DNA from 3 places in the Rhodopseudomonas palustris HaA2 genome. Region 3 is predicted to be linked to each of the others. Evidence: predicted binding sites of a transcription regulator. Region 3 holds the regulator's gene; each other region holds the start of a gene.
The links. Region 3 encodes LexA, which represses DNA repair genes until DNA is damaged. Its sites were predicted from a motif close to TGTTCNNNNTGTGTTCNG; they were not measured.
Positions count from the first base shown of each region.

Region 1: RPB_RS03425 (DNA recombination protein RmuC) is a predicted target of LexA. The motif match lies at 3,106-3,123, and genes of this name have one in related genera.
Region 2: RPB_RS02775 (helicase-related protein) is a predicted target of LexA. The motif match lies at 4,352-4,369, and genes of this name have one in related genera.

Region 1 covers NC_007778.1:754,598-759,755, forward strand. The annotation lists gene nudC (NAD(+) diphosphatase) at 1-866, shown strand, start outside; gene RPB_RS03420 (sugar kinase) at 863-1,792, shown strand; gene RPB_RS03425 (DNA recombination protein RmuC) at 1,846-3,075, opposite strand; gene def (peptide deformylase) at 3,224-3,751, shown strand; gene fmt (methionyl-tRNA formyltransferase) at 3,826-4,764, shown strand; gene truA (tRNA pseudouridine(38-40) synthase TruA) at 4,954-5,158, shown strand, end outside.
Region 2 covers NC_007778.1:614,949-620,106, reverse strand. The annotation lists gene fdxA (ferredoxin FdxA) at 115-453, opposite strand; gene RPB_RS02780 (RNA-binding S4 domain-containing protein) at 528-797, opposite strand; gene RPB_RS02775 (helicase-related protein) at 839-4,276, opposite strand; gene RPB_RS02770 (DUF3108 domain-containing protein) at 4,574-5,158, opposite strand, start outside.
Region 3 covers NC_007778.1:3,198,348-3,203,505, forward strand. The annotation lists gene RPB_RS14145 (molybdopterin molybdotransferase MoeA) at 1-1,122, shown strand, start outside; gene lexA (transcriptional repressor LexA) at 1,297-2,001, shown strand; gene RPB_RS14155 (ComEC/Rec2 family competence protein) at 2,043-4,337, opposite strand; gene RPB_RS14160 (glutamine--tRNA ligase/YqeY domain fusion protein) at 4,415-5,158, opposite strand, start outside.

The DNA of each region.
Region 1 (5,158 bases), 2.4 Mb from region 3:
TGCGCCGCGACGATTCCAAGCTGATGGCAATGGAGGACAAAAGCGACACCCGCGCCTATGTGGTGCATCGCGATTCGCTGGTGGTGAAGCACGAGGACGGCGGCCCGCGCGCGCTGCTGTCGATCAAGGAGGCGCTGTCGCTCGGCGCCAATCCCGGCACGATCTTCCTCGGCCTGCGCGACGGCGCGGCGGTGTTCGGCATGGGCATCGGCGCTACGGCAGTCGAGACGCTGATGACGCGCAGCGACGCCGGCATCGCCGAGCTGCGCGGCATGGCGATGCAGGGCATCCTGCCGCCGGAACAGCTGTCGGCGATCGCGATGGCGAAATCGATGGTCAGCTGGCACCAGCGCCACGGCTATTGCGCCAATTGCGGCACCCGCACGGCGATGACGCAGGGCGGCTGGAAGCGCGACTGCCCGAACTGCAAGGCCGAGCATTTTCCGCGCACCGACCCGGTGGTGATCATGCTGGTGACGTCCGGCGACAAATGCCTGCTCGGCCGGCAGAAGCCGTTTCCGGCCGGGATGTATTCGTGCCTCGCCGGCTTCGTCGAGGCGGCGGAGACGATCGAGGATGCGGTGCGTCGCGAGATTTTTGAGGAATCCGGCATCCGCTGTTCCGAGGTGCGCTACTACATGACGCAGCCGTGGCCGTACCCATCCTCGCTGATGATCGGTTGTACGGCGATCGCCACGACGGAAGACATCACCATCGATTTCACCGAACTCGAAGATGCGCGCTGGTTCTCGCGCGACGAGGCCGCCGCGATGCTCAATCGCCAGCATCCGGACGGCCTGGTCGGGCCGCACCCGTTCGCGATCGCGCATCATCTGGTCGGCCGCTGGCTGGAGCAGACATCATGACGAACACCGCAAAGCCCAAGCCGCGGATTCTCTGCGTCGGCATTCCGGTCCGCGACCTCACCTTCCGGATCGAGGCGGTGCCGGGCCGCGGCAACAAGATCCCCGCCAGTGCTTATGAAGAGATCTGCGGCGGCAATGCGCTCAATGCCGGGATAGGCATCGCGAGGCTCGGCGGCACCGCGACGATGTGCGGCCCGATGGGCGACGCGAGCGAAATCGCGGGGCGCTTCATCTTCGACAAGCTCGGCGAGGAAGGCATCGCGACCACCGGCCTGATCCACATGCCGGGGCTGGTGACGCCGATTTCCGCCGTGATGGTCGATCCGACCGGCGAGCGCACCATCGTCACCTTCCGTGATCCGCGACTGTGGAACGTCGCGTTGCCGGACGCCGATGCGCTGCTCGAGAACTGCGACGCCATCATGATCGAGAGCCGCTGCGCCGGCTTCGCCACGCCGCTGTGCGCCGAGGCGACCAGGCGCGGGATTCCGGTGGTGGTCGATATCGACAGCGCGATGGCGATGAACGAGGGCCTGCTGACGGCGTCGTCGCATCTGATCTTTTCGGCCGAAGCGCTGCACGCCACCGCCGGCGTCGCCGACGACGAAGCCGCGCTGACCAAGGTGGCGAAGCTGACGCATGCCTTCGTGGCCGTCACCCGCGGCCCGAAGGGGACGCTGTGGCTCGACGCCGACAAACAATTTCAGCAGACCCCGGCGTTCCCGGTGCACGTCGTCGACACGCTCGGCGCCGGCGACATCTTCCACGGCGGCTTCGCGGTGGCGTTCAGCGAGGGCCAGGACATTCCGAGCGCGCTGCGCTTCGCCTCCGCCGCGGCCGCGCTGAAATGCACCAGGCCCGGCGGCGCCTTCGCCTGCCCGGACCGCGCCGAGGTCGAGGCGTTTCTCGCCGACAAGCGGAAGTAATCAGCCGCGGCGCACGCGCGCGCAACGCCGCAGCCGTCTCGTGAGGCGCGGCTTCAGCCCGACGCGACCTCGTCGATTTTGAAGGCGCGCGAGGCGAACAGATCGCGGTCCGGCGCGAGCGGCGCCTCGTCGGCCGATGTCGGTGCCGGCGCCGCTGCGGCGGGCGCGGCGAAATCCAGTTCCTCGATCCGCGCGGCGCGGCGCTCGATCTTATCGGCCGAGACGAGAATCTGGCGGACGTCGTCGTTGACCTGGCCGAAATGCGTCTGCAGCTTGGTGACGCGCTCGCGCAGGCGCGCGAGATCGTCGCCGAGGCTCAGCACTTCGGTGCGGATCTGGTCGGCGGCATCGCGCATCCGCGCGTCTTTCAGGATCTGCTGCATCACTTGGATCGCCAGCATCAGCAGCGACGGCGACACCAGCACGATTCGCGCCCGATAGGCCTTCTGGATGACGTCGTCGAAGCCGTCGTGGATCTCCGCATAGACCGATTCCGACGGCACGAACATCAGCGCGGTGTCCTGGGTCTCGCCGGGGATCAGGTATTTCTCGGCGATGTCGCCGACATGCCGCATCACGTCGATCCGCAGCCGCTGCGATGCGGCTTTCTTCTGCTCGTCGCTGCGGGCCTCGCGCAGCGCCGTCACCGCCTCGAGCGGAAACTTGGCGTCGATGCACAGTGGCCGCTGGTCGGGCAGCAGCACCACGCAGTCCGGCCGCTTGCCGGTCGACAGCGTGTATTGGAACGCGTAGCCGCCTTTCGGCAGGCCGTCCTGCACGATCGATTCCATCCGCGCCTGGCCGAAGGCGCCGCGCGCCTGCTTGTTGGCCAGCACGTCGCGCAGCGTCGTCACCTGGTCGGTCAGTTCGGTGAGATTCTCGTGCGCGCGGTCGATGATGCCGAGCCGCTCGTGCAGCGCCTGCAGGCTCTCCATGGTGTGCCGCGTCGACTGGGTCATCGACTGGCCGAAGCGGTGGGTCACCGTATCCAGCCGCTCGCTGACCGCGCGGGCCATCTCGGCCTGCCGCCCCGCCAGCGCCCGGCCCATCGCATCGACCCGGCCATTGGCCTCGCTCTGGAACCGGATCAGGTCCGACAGCCGCTGCTCGAGGTCGGCGGCGCGGCGGGCCTGCGCCAGCGCCGCGGCGTTGCCGCCCTGCAGCCCGCGCGCGATCACCAGCACGATAGCCAGCAGCAACAGCAGCGCCAGTGCACTGGCGCCGACCAGCGCCATGCCGACGCTGACCGGGGCGCCTCCCGGATCGAACAGAATCTCGTTCATGGCGCGACCGTAGCAGATCGTCCGGCGTTCGCGAACGAAGAGAGAACGTCACGCTGAACAGATCTTTAAGCGGGCCCGCGCCGAAAGTGGCAGATCCTCCGGTCGGTCCCGGATTGACCCGCAAGCGCGCGCGCCTTAAATCGCCGCCATGGCCCTGCGCGAAATCATCATCCTGCCGGACAAGCGGCTGCGTGAAATCTCCAAGCCCGTCGCCGAGGTGACGCCGGAGATCCGCAAGCTCGCGGACGACATGTTCGAGAGCATGTACGAGGCGCCCGGCATCGGGCTGGCGGCGATTCAGATCGCCGAGCCGGTGCGGCTGATCACGATGGACATCGTGCGCAAAGAGGGCAACGGCAAGAGCGATCCGCGGGCCTTCATCAATCCGGAGATCGTCGGCGCCTCGGCCGAGCTGAACGTCTACGAGGAAGGCTGCCTGTCGATCCCGGAATACTACGCCGAGGTCGAGCGGCCCAAGACGGTGCGGATTCGTTACACCGATCTCGACGGTCAGGTGAAGGAAGAGGACGCCGACGGCCTGTTCGCGACCTGCATCCAGCACGAGATCGACCACCTCAACGGCGTGCTGTTCGTCGATCATATCTCGAAGCTGAAAAAGGCGATGGTCGTCCGCAAGTTCGAGAAGGCCGCCAAGCGCGGCATCAAATACGTCTGAGCGTTCGCGCAGACGACCGGCCGACGCGTTGCGGCGCTCGGCCCTTCGTCGGCCCAGACCTGGGACCTCACGCCATGCCTCTTCGCCTCGTTTTCATGGGCACGCCCGATTTCGCGGTGCCGACGCTGCTGGCGCTGTCGGCCTATGGGCACGACATCGCGGCGGTCTATAGCCGCGAGCCGAAGCCGGCCGGGCGCGGCATGAAACTGCAGCACAGCCCGGTGGCGCAGGAGGCGCAGCGGCTCGGGATTCCCGTGCTGACGCCGAAGACGCTGAGAACCGACGAGGCGTTGGCCGAATTCCGCAGCCACGAGGCCGACGCGGCGGTGGTGGTCGCCTACGGCATGATCCTGCCGCAGGCGATCCTCGATGCACCAAAGCTCGGCTGCTACAATCTGCACGGCTCGCTGCTGCCGCGCTGGCGCGGCGCCGCGCCGCTCAACCGCGCCATCATGGCGGGCGACGCCGAATCGGGCGTGATGGTGATGAAGATGGACGTCGGCCTCGACACCGGCGACGTCGCGATGGCCGAGCGGATCGCCATCACCGATGCGATGACCGTCACCGATCTGCACGACGCGCTGGCACGGCTCGGCGCCGACCTGATGGTGCGGGCGATGGCGGCGCTGGAGCGCGGCGGGCTGCAGCTCGCCCGGCAGAGCGAACACGGCGTCAGCTACGCGGCCAAGATCGACAAGGCGGAAGCGAAGATCGATTTCGCCCGGCCGGCGCAGGCGGTGCTGCGCCACATTCACGGGCTGTCGCCGTTTCCCGGCGCGTGGTGCGAACTGCCGATCGACGGCGAGGCGGTGCGGGTCAAGATCCTGCGCTGCGCGCTCGCCGATGGTCGCGGCGCTCCGGGCGAGATGCTGGGCGACGATCTCACCATCGCCTGCGCCGACGGCGCGATCCGCGTGCTGCAATTGCAGCGCGCCGGCAAGCAGCCGATGAGCGCCGACGAGTTCCTGCGCGGCACGCCGATCGCGAAGGGCGTGCGGGTGAGTTCAAGCTGAGGCGGGGCGCCGCCCCACCCACAGCCGTCACCACCCGCGCATGCGGGTGGCCCAGTATCCCAGAGCGTTCATGATTGATAACCAGCGCTCTGCAATACTGGGTCGCCCGGTCGAGCCGGGCGATGACGTGGTGGTGATGGGCTTCGCTCCCGCTCCAGCACCGCGCGCGGTCGCAGAAACAAGAGAAGCATGCCCCGCTACAAACTCACCATCGAATATGACGGCGCGCCGTTTTGCGGCTGGCAGTTGCAGCCGACGTTGCCGTCGGTGCAGGGCGCGCTGGAGGCGGCGGCGCTGGCGACCTGCGGCGAAGCGGTGCGGGTGCACGGCGCCGGCCGCACCGATGCGGGCGTGCACGCGCTGGGGCAGGTGGCGCATGTCGACATTCCGAAGC
Region 2 (5,158 bases), 2.6 Mb from region 3:
GATTTATGACGAATCCAGCGGGCTCCTCACGGAGCTCCGGTCAATTCATCATCAACAGGGTTAAGCCGGACTGGAAAAACGCGTCCCGGTACGATGATACGACCGACGTTCGCGTCAATCGCCGGTGCCTGGCTCCGGCGAGAAGAACTTCTCGAACTTGCCTTCCACGCCGTCGAACGTCTTGGCGTCGTCCGGCGAGTCTTTCTTCTGGGTCAGGTTGGGCCAGGTCTTGGCGTATTCCGAATTCAGCTCGAGCCACTTCTCGAGCCCCGGCTCGGTGTCCGGCTTGATCGCATCGGCCGGGCATTCCGGTTCGCACACGCCGCAATCGATGCATTCGTCCGGATGGATGACCAGCATGTTGTCGCCCTCGTAGAAGCAATCGACGGGGCAGACTTCAACGCAATCGGTGTATTTGCACTTGATGCAGTTTTCAGTGACGACGTAAGTCATCCGAAGGCTCCGGAACGGTTCTAATTTTGAGTGTTTGCGTACCGCAGGACTTCCACAGCCGCAAGTGAAGATGCCTATTCCCGGGGCACCTCGAGATCGGCATAAAGTCCAGTGACCGACGCGGCATCGCCGCGACGCTCGGCGAATCCAATCACCTTCAGAACCCGCACGCTACGATCCAGCGCAATCGTCACGACGTCGCCGGTCTTGATCCCGTGTCCGGGCGACTTCTCCCGCACGCCGTTGACGCGGACATGGCCGCTTTCGACCAGCGCCGCCGCGGTGCTGCGGGCACGCACGATCCGCGCATGCCAGAGCCATTTGTCGAGTCGCTGACGCTCCACGCCTCACCATCGACTCGGCCGCGCGGACCGCGCAGCCACGCTTACTCCTTGCGGCCGGCGGTGAGCTGTTCCTTCAGCGCCGCGAGCTTGGCGAAGGGCGAGTTCGGATCGATCGGCCGATCGCGTTCGCGGGGTGGCGCACTGGACGCGACCTGGCGGTGCGATGCGCCCTGATCGCGACCGCCCTTGCCGCCGCCTTTGAACTTGTCGCCGAATTTGTTGTCGCGCCCCTTGAAGCGCTCGCGCGGCGGGCGGCCTTCGCCGGCGGTGGCCTGAGGCGGCGCGCCGTCGCCCTCGCGCGGACGGTCGCGGCGGAAATCGCCGCCGCCCTTGCGGTCGCCACGGCGCCCGCCGCCGGGACGGTCGCGCTTCGCCTCGCCGGCGGCCTCGCCTTCCGCCGGGGCGGCGGCCTGACCGCCCTGCTGCGGACGATGGCGCTGACGATTGCGATCGGGACGGGCCCGATGCTCGTCCGAACGCCCTCCAGGACGCCAGACTTCGACCATGTCGGGCTGGGCCGGCGCTGCCACCTCGGACGTCGGTGCCGATGTCGCGTCGACCGTGGTTTCGGTCGGAGCAGCTTCGGGCGCAGGCGCGTCGGATGCGGCCACGTCGGCGACGGGCGCGGTCTCGTCGGACGCGGTCTCCTCGGACGCAACGGCCTCGGCCGCCGGCGCATCCGTGGCGCTCGCTTCGGTGGTCGGTGCCGCGGCGGCTGTCTCGACCGGCGAATCGGTGGCGGGCTCCGCCGGTGCAGCAAGCTCGGGCGTCGCTTCGGCGGCGGCCTCGGCGACCGGTTCCGCCGCGGCCTCGGTGGCCGCCGGCTGGTCGGTGTCGGTGTCGATATCGGCCTCGACCGTCACCGCCGGCTCGAACGCGATCGCGCCGGCCAGAATGGCGTGGTCCTCGGCCGACAGGCCGGTGTCGCTCGCAGCAGCCGGCGCATCGGCCGCGGCTGCAGCCGGCGCGGTTTCCGCCACCTTGGGCTGCGGCGGCGGGGCCGGCCGCTTCTCCATCCGGTAGCCCAGCGCGCGCAGGATCGAGGCGAAGTCTTCGCCGGCCGAGCCGGTCAGCGAGGTCATCGCCTGCGTCACCACGAAGCTGCGGCCGTCGAACGCGCCGGCGGGTTTCTCACCCGAGGTGCCCTCGCGCCAGGCCAGCGCCGGGCGGATCAGATCGGCGAGGCGCTCGAGAATATCGACGCGCACCGCGCGTTCGCCGCACAGCCGATAGCCCAGCACGCGATAGGCGTCGCGATCGAGCGCCTTGTCGGCGGGGAAGGACGTCCGCCCGCTGCTGGCGAGATGCTGCGCGCCGGACAGCGCCGACATATCGACATTGTCGAGCTTCTGAGCCCACAGCAGCGAGGCCAGCGCACGCGCCGCCGGCTTCAGCAGCGACGGGACATAGATGTGATAGGCGCCGAACCGCACGCCGTATTTGCGCAAGGTGGCGCGCGACGGCTGGTCCAGATCCTTCATCTCGGTGGCGATCTTGGCGCGCTCGATCACGCCGAGCGCTTCGATCAGCTGGAAAGCGATGCCGCGGCCGATGCCGGTGATGTCCTCGGCCTTGCCGAGTTCGAACAGCGGCCCGAGGATCTTCTCGATGTGGGTCTTGAGCCAGAGGTCGAGACGGGTCTGCACCGCTTCGCGCGGCGCGCCGGCCAACCGATCGTCGGCGATGATGCGCAGCCGCGGCCGCAGCACGTCGTCGGAGCCGACCAGACGCGCCACCGCGTCGCCGGTCCAGCGCACGGTGCCGTCCGACGTCAGCACGAATTGCTCGTCGGGCGCGTTGGAGAGCTTCTCGGCGCGGGACTCGATCTCGCCGGCCAGAGCCTTCTGCGCAGTCGCCTGCAAGGCCTTCGCGTCGGATCCCGCTTCGGCGGCGTCGGGCGCGAATGTGAAGCCGTCGAGACGACCGATCACATGCCCTTCGACGATCACCTCGCCGGTCTTACCAATTTCCGTATTCAACATCGTGTTTTCCCGCAGGCGGCGCATCAATACACTGGTCCGACGATCTACGAAACGCTCCGTGAGGCGTTCGTGGAGGGCATCTGACAATTTATTTTCGATGTCGCGCGAAATGCCTTGCCAGTGTTCAGGATCGGCCAGCCAGTCGGCCCGGTTGGCGACGAAAGTCCATGTCCGGATCTGCGCGATCCGTGCCGACAACGTGTCGATGCCGCCGTCGATCCGGTTGGCCTGCTCGACCTGCGCGGCGAACCATTCATCCGGAATCCGGCCCTTTCGCATCAAGAACCGGTACAGCGTCGTCACCAGCTCGGCGTGGGCCGCCGGCGCAATCTTGCGATAGTCCGGAACCTGGCAGACGTCCCATAGCCGCTCCACGGCGGCGGCGCCATGCGCCATCTCGCGCACCTCGGCGTCGCGGGCGGCGTGATCGAGCACCCGAACGTCCTCGGCGACCGGCGCGCGCGTCAGCGCATCGTGTCGCGGCGTCTCGGCGAGCGACACCTGCAGCCCGGCCACCGAGGCGAAATCCAGCGTGGAATTCCGCCATTGCAGCGTCTTCACCGTATCAAAGGTGTGGTTCTGCAAGGCGTTGACGAGTTCGGGCTCGAACGGGGCGCAGCGCCCCGTGGTGCCGAAAGTGCCGTCGCGGGTGGCGCGGCCGGCGCGGCCGGCGATCTGGGCGAATTCGGACGGGTTGAGGCGGCGAAACTGATAGCCGTCGAATTTGCGGTCGGAGGCGAACGCGACATGGTCGACGTCGAGATTGAGCCCCATTCCGATCGCGTCGGTGGCGACCAGATAATCGACGTCGCCGGACTGAAACATCGCCACCTGGGCATTGCGGGTGCGCGGCGACAGCGAGCCCAGCACCACCGCGGCGCCACCGTGCTGACGCTTGATCAGCTCGGCGATGGCGTAGACCTCGTCGGCCGAGAACGCCACGATCGCGGTGCGGCGCGGTTGCCGCGTCAGCTTGCGGTCGCCGGCGAATTCGAGCTGCGACAGCCGCGGCCGGGTGACGATGCTGGCGCCGGGCAACAGCCGCTCGATGATCGGCCGCATCGTCGCGGCGCCGAGCAGCAGCGTCTCGTCGCGGCCGCGCCGGCGCAGCAGCCGATCGGTGAAGACATGGCCGCGCTCCAGATCGGCGGCGATCTGCACCTCGTCCACCGCGAGAAACGACACGTCGAGATCCCGCGGCATCGCCTCGACCGTCGACACCCAGAACCGCGCCTTCGGCGGCTTGATCTTTTCCTCGCCGGTGACCAGCGCCACCGCGTCCGGACCGACCCGGTCGACGATCTTGTTGTAGACCTCCCGCGCCAGCAGCCGCAGCGGCAAGCCGATCAGGCCGGACGGATGCGCCACCATCCGCTCGATCGCCAGATGGGTCTTGCCGGTATTGGTGGGGCCGAGCACCGCGGTGACGCCGGCGCCGGGCGCCCGGTCATTGGTAAACGGCGCATTGGTAAACGGCGCAGAGAACGAGTGAGGCATATTGGCTGGATTTCTGCGTCGCCGCGGTCAGGTGTGTGTCACATTGCGACGCCGCGGCGAACGCTGGTTAAGGTCTGGAACGAGTCCGGAACGAAACGCGGCCGAATCGCAGACTCACCGAGGTCCACCCTGCCTTGCCGCAACATCTCGCGTCGGGAGCGATCTGCGCCACAAGATACGTGAATTTCGGAAGATTATCATACCGGCCGTCGGACTTCGCCTCCGTTGCCATGCGTTCCGCGATTCCGCCGCGAGTCAACAGGATTCGACTCGCACGGTCGCGCGACCGCCGCAGGCCTATTGGGTCCGCGACGCGGCGGATTTCGGCGGGGTCGCGGTGGTGACGAACTGGGTCGCCTGCAGCACGGCATTGCCGAGCGGGGTCGGAATCTTCATCCGGAACGGCACCAGCACCCGCGTCCCGGCGATCGGCGCCAGCCAGACCTCCATGTTGCGCTGCTCCGTCAGATATTTGATCGCAGCGCGATCGGGGATGTAACCGGACACGGGCGTGAAGTAGACGCCGCAGACCAGCACCGGGCCCTGATAGCCCTTCTCGGCCTTGACCATTTCGGTGCGCTTGTAGTCCAGCCGCAGATCGTAGCGCATCCGGCCGTCGAAGATCGGCGTCGAGACCCGGCACGACTCCGGGCTCATCAGGTCGCCGGTGCCGGGCACGCGGAGGAACGAGCCGGTCATCGGATCGACCACGCCGCGGCGGTGCGCATCGGTGACCGGAATCCGATCGGCATCCGGCGGCTGCTCCGGCTCGATCGAGGACTCCTTGACGTTGCCGTTCGCCAGCGTGATCCGGATGGTCTCGATCTTCTTGGCGCTGGCGGTGATCGCCATGTAGTTCATCGGCGCGAACTGGCCGTTGAC
Region 3 (5,158 bases):
CATGGCCGCGTGCTGGCGCGCGACCTGGCGGCGCTGCGGACGCAGCCGCCGCAGCCGATGTCGGCGATGGACGGCTATGCGGTGCGCGCTGCCGATGTCGCGGTTGCGCCGGCGCGCCTCACCGTAATCGGCGAGATCGCCGCGGGTCGGCCGGCCGAGCAATCGATCGGCCCGGGGCAAGCGCTGCGGATCTTCACCGGCGGCGTGATCCCCGACGGCGCCGATACCGTGGTGATCCAGGAAGACACGGTCCGCGATAGCGATCAGGTGACGGTTACCGAAGCCACCCGGCCCGGCCGCCACATCCGCCCCGCCGGGATCGACTTCACCGCCGGCGAAGTGTTGCTGCGCGCGGGCGATCGGCTCAGCGACCGCGACCTCGCACTCGCCGCCGGCATGAACCACCCCATGCTGCCGGTGCATCGCCGGCCGCGCGTCGCCATGCTCGCCACCGGCGACGAGCTGGTGATGCCGGGCGCGGCACTCGGCCCCGGCCAGATCGTCTATTCCAACGGCTATGCGCTGCGGGCCTTGGCGCGCAGCGAGGGCGCCGAGGTGATCGACCTCGGCATCGCCGCCGATACCATCGAGGCCACCCGCGCGGCGATCGCGCGTGCGCGCGACCTCGGGGTCGACCTGCTGGTCACCACTGGCGGCGCCTCGGCCGGGGACCACGATCTGGTCAAGTCGTCGCTGGAAGCCGAGGGCACCGACATTGCGTTCTGGAAGATCGCGATGCGGCCGGGCAAGCCGATGATGCACGGCCGGCTCGGCCCGATGCGGGTGATCGGCCTGCCCGGCAATCCGGTATCCTCCTATGTCTGCGCCTTCCTGTTCATGGTGCCGCTGATCCGGGCGCTTTGCGGGATCCGCGAATCGATGCACCGCCGCCAGCCGGCGCTGCTCGGCGCCGCCCTTACCGCCAACGACCAGCGCGAGGACTATCTGCGCGCCCGTCTGGCGCTGCGCGACGACGGACAATGGCTGGCGACGCCGGTCGACCGCCAGGATTCGTCGCTGCTGGCGCGGCTATCTGCAGCGCAGGCGCTGATCGTTCGCCCGCCGTTCGCGCCGGCGGCCGCGGCTGGCTCGCAATGTCTCATCCTTAAGCTTCCGGAATAGCGATCTGCGCATTTGTTGACCTCAAATTAAGAGGTTGCGGAACACATACTGAACATATAGTGTCCGTTCATGATTTGTTTCGAGTAGTTGCGCCTCGCCCGACTGTCTTCATGGCGCGATGAACGGACGGCACGACGACACGGCGATCGTCGCCAGACGTGGGGAATGATCGAGATGCTGACGCGTAAACAATTCGAGCTTCTGAAATTCATCAACGAGCGGCTGAAAGAAGCCGGCGTTCCCCCCTCGTTCGACGAGATGAAGGATGCGCTCGACCTGCGTTCCAAATCGGGCATTCACCGCCTGATCACGGCGCTGGAAGAGCGTGGCTTCATCCGCCGCCTGCCCAACCGCGCCCGTGCCATCGAGGTGATCAAGCTGCCCGACCTCGGCGGCAATAGCGGCGCTCGCCGCGGTTTCACCCCCAGCGTGATCGAAGGCAATCTCGGCAAGGTGCGGCCGCCGAGCCCGCAGCATGCCGAAGACGACTCCGATCGCAACGTCGCGGTGCCGGTGATGGGCCGGATCGCCGCCGGCACGCCGATCGAGGCGCTGCAGACCCGCAGTCACACCATCAGCGTGCCGCCGGACATGCTCGGTTCCGGCGAGCACTACGCGCTCGAAGTGCGCGGCGATTCGATGATGGATGCCGGCATCCTCGACGGCGACATGGCGCTGATCCAGCGCAACGAGAGCGCCGACACCGGCGACATCGTGGTGGCGCTGATCGACGAGGAGGAAGCGACGCTGAAGCGCTTCCGCCGCCGCGGCGCATCGATCGCGCTGGAGCCTGCCAATTCCGCCTACGAGGTCCGTATCCTGCCGCCCAACCGGGTGCGGATCCAGGGCAAGCTGATCGGTCTGTATCGCAAATACTGAGCCACGCGCCTTACTGAGCCACGCGCCGTCACGCCGCGGGCTCAGTCCTCGTCGTGCTGATCCAACGGCGCCGGCGTGGCATCGACCGGTGCGGGACGTGGACCCGCCCGCTGCGGCGGCGCGACGCCCGGCGGATCCCCGGCGGCAACGGCCGGCGCGGGCAACCACGGCCGGTCGCGCGCTATCGGCCGAACCGCCTCGGTCACGAATTCGCCGTCCCCGGCTGGATGTCGCCGCAGCGCCAGCGCGGCGCTGCCCGCGAGCATCTCCGTGCTGATCAGACGCGCCGCGCAGTCCGGCGGCGGCTGCGCCAGCGCTATGACCAATTTTGCGCGCGCGCAATCATCACCGATGCCATCGGCGCGGAACGACAGCGCCACCAACCCGCCATCAGCCAGCGCCGCGACGCAGCCATCGGCGTCGCACGACACCCCCTCGCGCAGCGAGGCCGCATCGACCGCACGAGGGTCGGCGTCGGCAGCCAGCCACTGCTTGACCCTGAAACTGTCGCCGCCGCTCTGCATCAGCCGCAGCCGGCCATCGGGCCCGCGCAGCGCGACCTGCCGGCCGTCGCCGGCGATCAGGATGTCCGGTTGCGGCGTCAGCAGCGCCCAGCCGGTTGCAAACGCCAGCAATGCCAGCCCGCCATAGCGCAGCGGCGTGCGCAACAGCCCGAGCAGGACGATGCCGAGCGACGCCAGCAGCAGCGGCCCGGTGCCGAACGCCGCGATCCGCCCGATTGCGCCCGGCAACGCCGCCACCCACAGCGCCACCACGATCATCCAGTCGATGCCGATCTCCATGATACGCCAGAACACCCCGTCGAGGCCGAACGGCATTGCCGCCAGCCCGAGCAGGCCCGCCGGCATCACCACGACCGACACGACGGGCATCGCCAGCAGATTGGCGATCACCCCATAGGGCGTGACGCGGTGGAAGTGATAGGCCGCATAGGGCGTGGTCGCGAGCCCCGCGACCAGCGACGCCAGCGCCAGCATCGCGATCTCGCGGCCGCCCCACAGCGCCGCGCGCGCCGTCGTCGAACTGTCTGCTGTCGCGAACAGCGCCGGCATGCCGATCTGCACCAATGCGACCAACCCCAGCGTCGCCGCGAACGACATCTGGAAGCTCGGATGCACCAGCGCTTCCGGCGCGATCAGCAGCACCACCAAAGCGGCGATCGCCAACGTGCGAAACGTGATGGCGCGGCGATCGACCATCACCGCCACCAGTACCACGGCCGTCATCAGGAACGAGCGCTGGGTCGCGACTTCGGCGCCGGACAGCAGCAGATAGAACGCAGCGGCGGCGAGCGCCGCGGCAGCCGCGACCTTCTTGATCGGAAACGTCACCGTCAGCGCCGGGATCAGCGCCAGAGCCGCGCGCACCGCAAAGAACACCACCCCGGCCACCACCGCCATGTGATAGCCGGAGATCGACAGCACGTGGCCGAGCCCGGAGACGAACATCGCGTCGTTGACCGGCGTCGAGATCGCGTCGCGTCGGCCGGTGATCAGCGCGGTGGCGATCGCGCGCTGGTCGCCGTCGAGCGCGAGACGGATCCGCGCGTCGATCGCATCGCGCAACCCCTGCATGATCGCCGCATAGCGCAACCGCCAGCCGCCATCGGCCGGCGGGTCCTGCGTGGTGATCGCGCCGAGCACAAAGCCCGAGGCGGCGATGCCCTGGAAATACAGATCGCGGCCGAAATCGTAAGCGCCCGGCCGCAGCGGCGACAGCGGCGGCAGCAGCCGCGCCTTCAACGCCACGAAGCTGCCGACAGAAGGCGCAGCGCCCTTGCGCACCGACACCCGCACGCGATGCAAGGCGGGCGCGCGGCCAGCCGTGTCCATCTCGGTGACGCGCAGCACGAAGCGGTCGGTGCGCTCGCGCTCCTCGCGGGCCTCGACGAACCCCTTGAGCGTCGCCGCCTGCACCGGCTTGGCCAGCACCGGATGCGCGATCCGCTGCGCTTTCAATGCGACGGTGGCGAATCCGGCGGCGAAGGCGGTGATCAGCACCGCGAGCGGAAATGCCCGATTTCGCCGCAACAGAAACCCAGCCACGCCGAACGCCACCGCAGCGAGACAGGCCACCCAGGCTACCGGCTCGTGGTCGGCCGCGAAATACAGCGCGATCCCGCCGCCGAACGCGATCGGCACGAACGGCAGCAGCCGGCCCGGCCCGGCTTCGGCGCGGACCCATTGACGGAGTGTCTCGACCAACGCCGGCCAGAAGGATGCACCCCACGGCGCCAGCACACCGGCCGGCGACGCGACGCGCGTCGGCCAGGTCCGTGCCTTGGTCCGTGCTCTGGCTCGATCGCCCCGCTCCACGGCGCCCGCCCCTCAAACAGCGCGGCGCCAAGACTGGAGCAGATCAGCATCGCCGGCAACAATCGCCGGCGGAAGCGTCAGCTTTTACCGCCGACTTCCTTGGCGAAGGTATCACGCAGCCCGATGGTGCGGTTGAACACCGGCTTGTCCGCGGTCGAGTCCTTGTCGCGGACGAAGTAACCCTGGCGCTCGAACTGGATCGGCTCGGCCGAAACGCCGGCCGCGACCGCCGGCTCGATCCGGGCGCAGGTCAGCACTTCGAGCGACTGCGGATTGAGGTCGGCGGTGAAATTCGCCGCACTCGGCGCCGGATTGGCGAACAACTGATTGTAGACCCGGATTTCCGCCGGCACCGATTGTGCCGCCGACAGCCAGTGCATCGTCGCCTTGACCTTGCGGCCGTCCGGCGCGTTGCCGCCGCGGGTTTCGGGATCGTAGGTGCAGCGCAGCTCGACGATCTCGCCGGCATCGTTCTTCACCACCTCGCGGCACTTGATGAAGTAAGCGTAGCGCAGCCGGACTTCGTTGCCGGGAGAGAGCCGGAAGAACTTCTTCGGCGGGTTCTCCATGAAATCGTCCTGCTCGATATAAAGCTCGCGGCCGAACGCGATCTTGCGGGTGCCGGCGGAGGGATCGTCGGGATGGTTGATCGCGTCGAGCTCTTCGGTCTGCCCTTCCGGATAGTTCTCGATCACCACTTTCAGCGGCCGCAGTACCGCCATCCGGCGCTGCGAGGTGCGGTTCAGCTCCTCGCGGATGCAGAATTCCAGCATACCGACATCGACCACGCTGTTGGCCTTGGCCACCCCGATCCGCTTGAC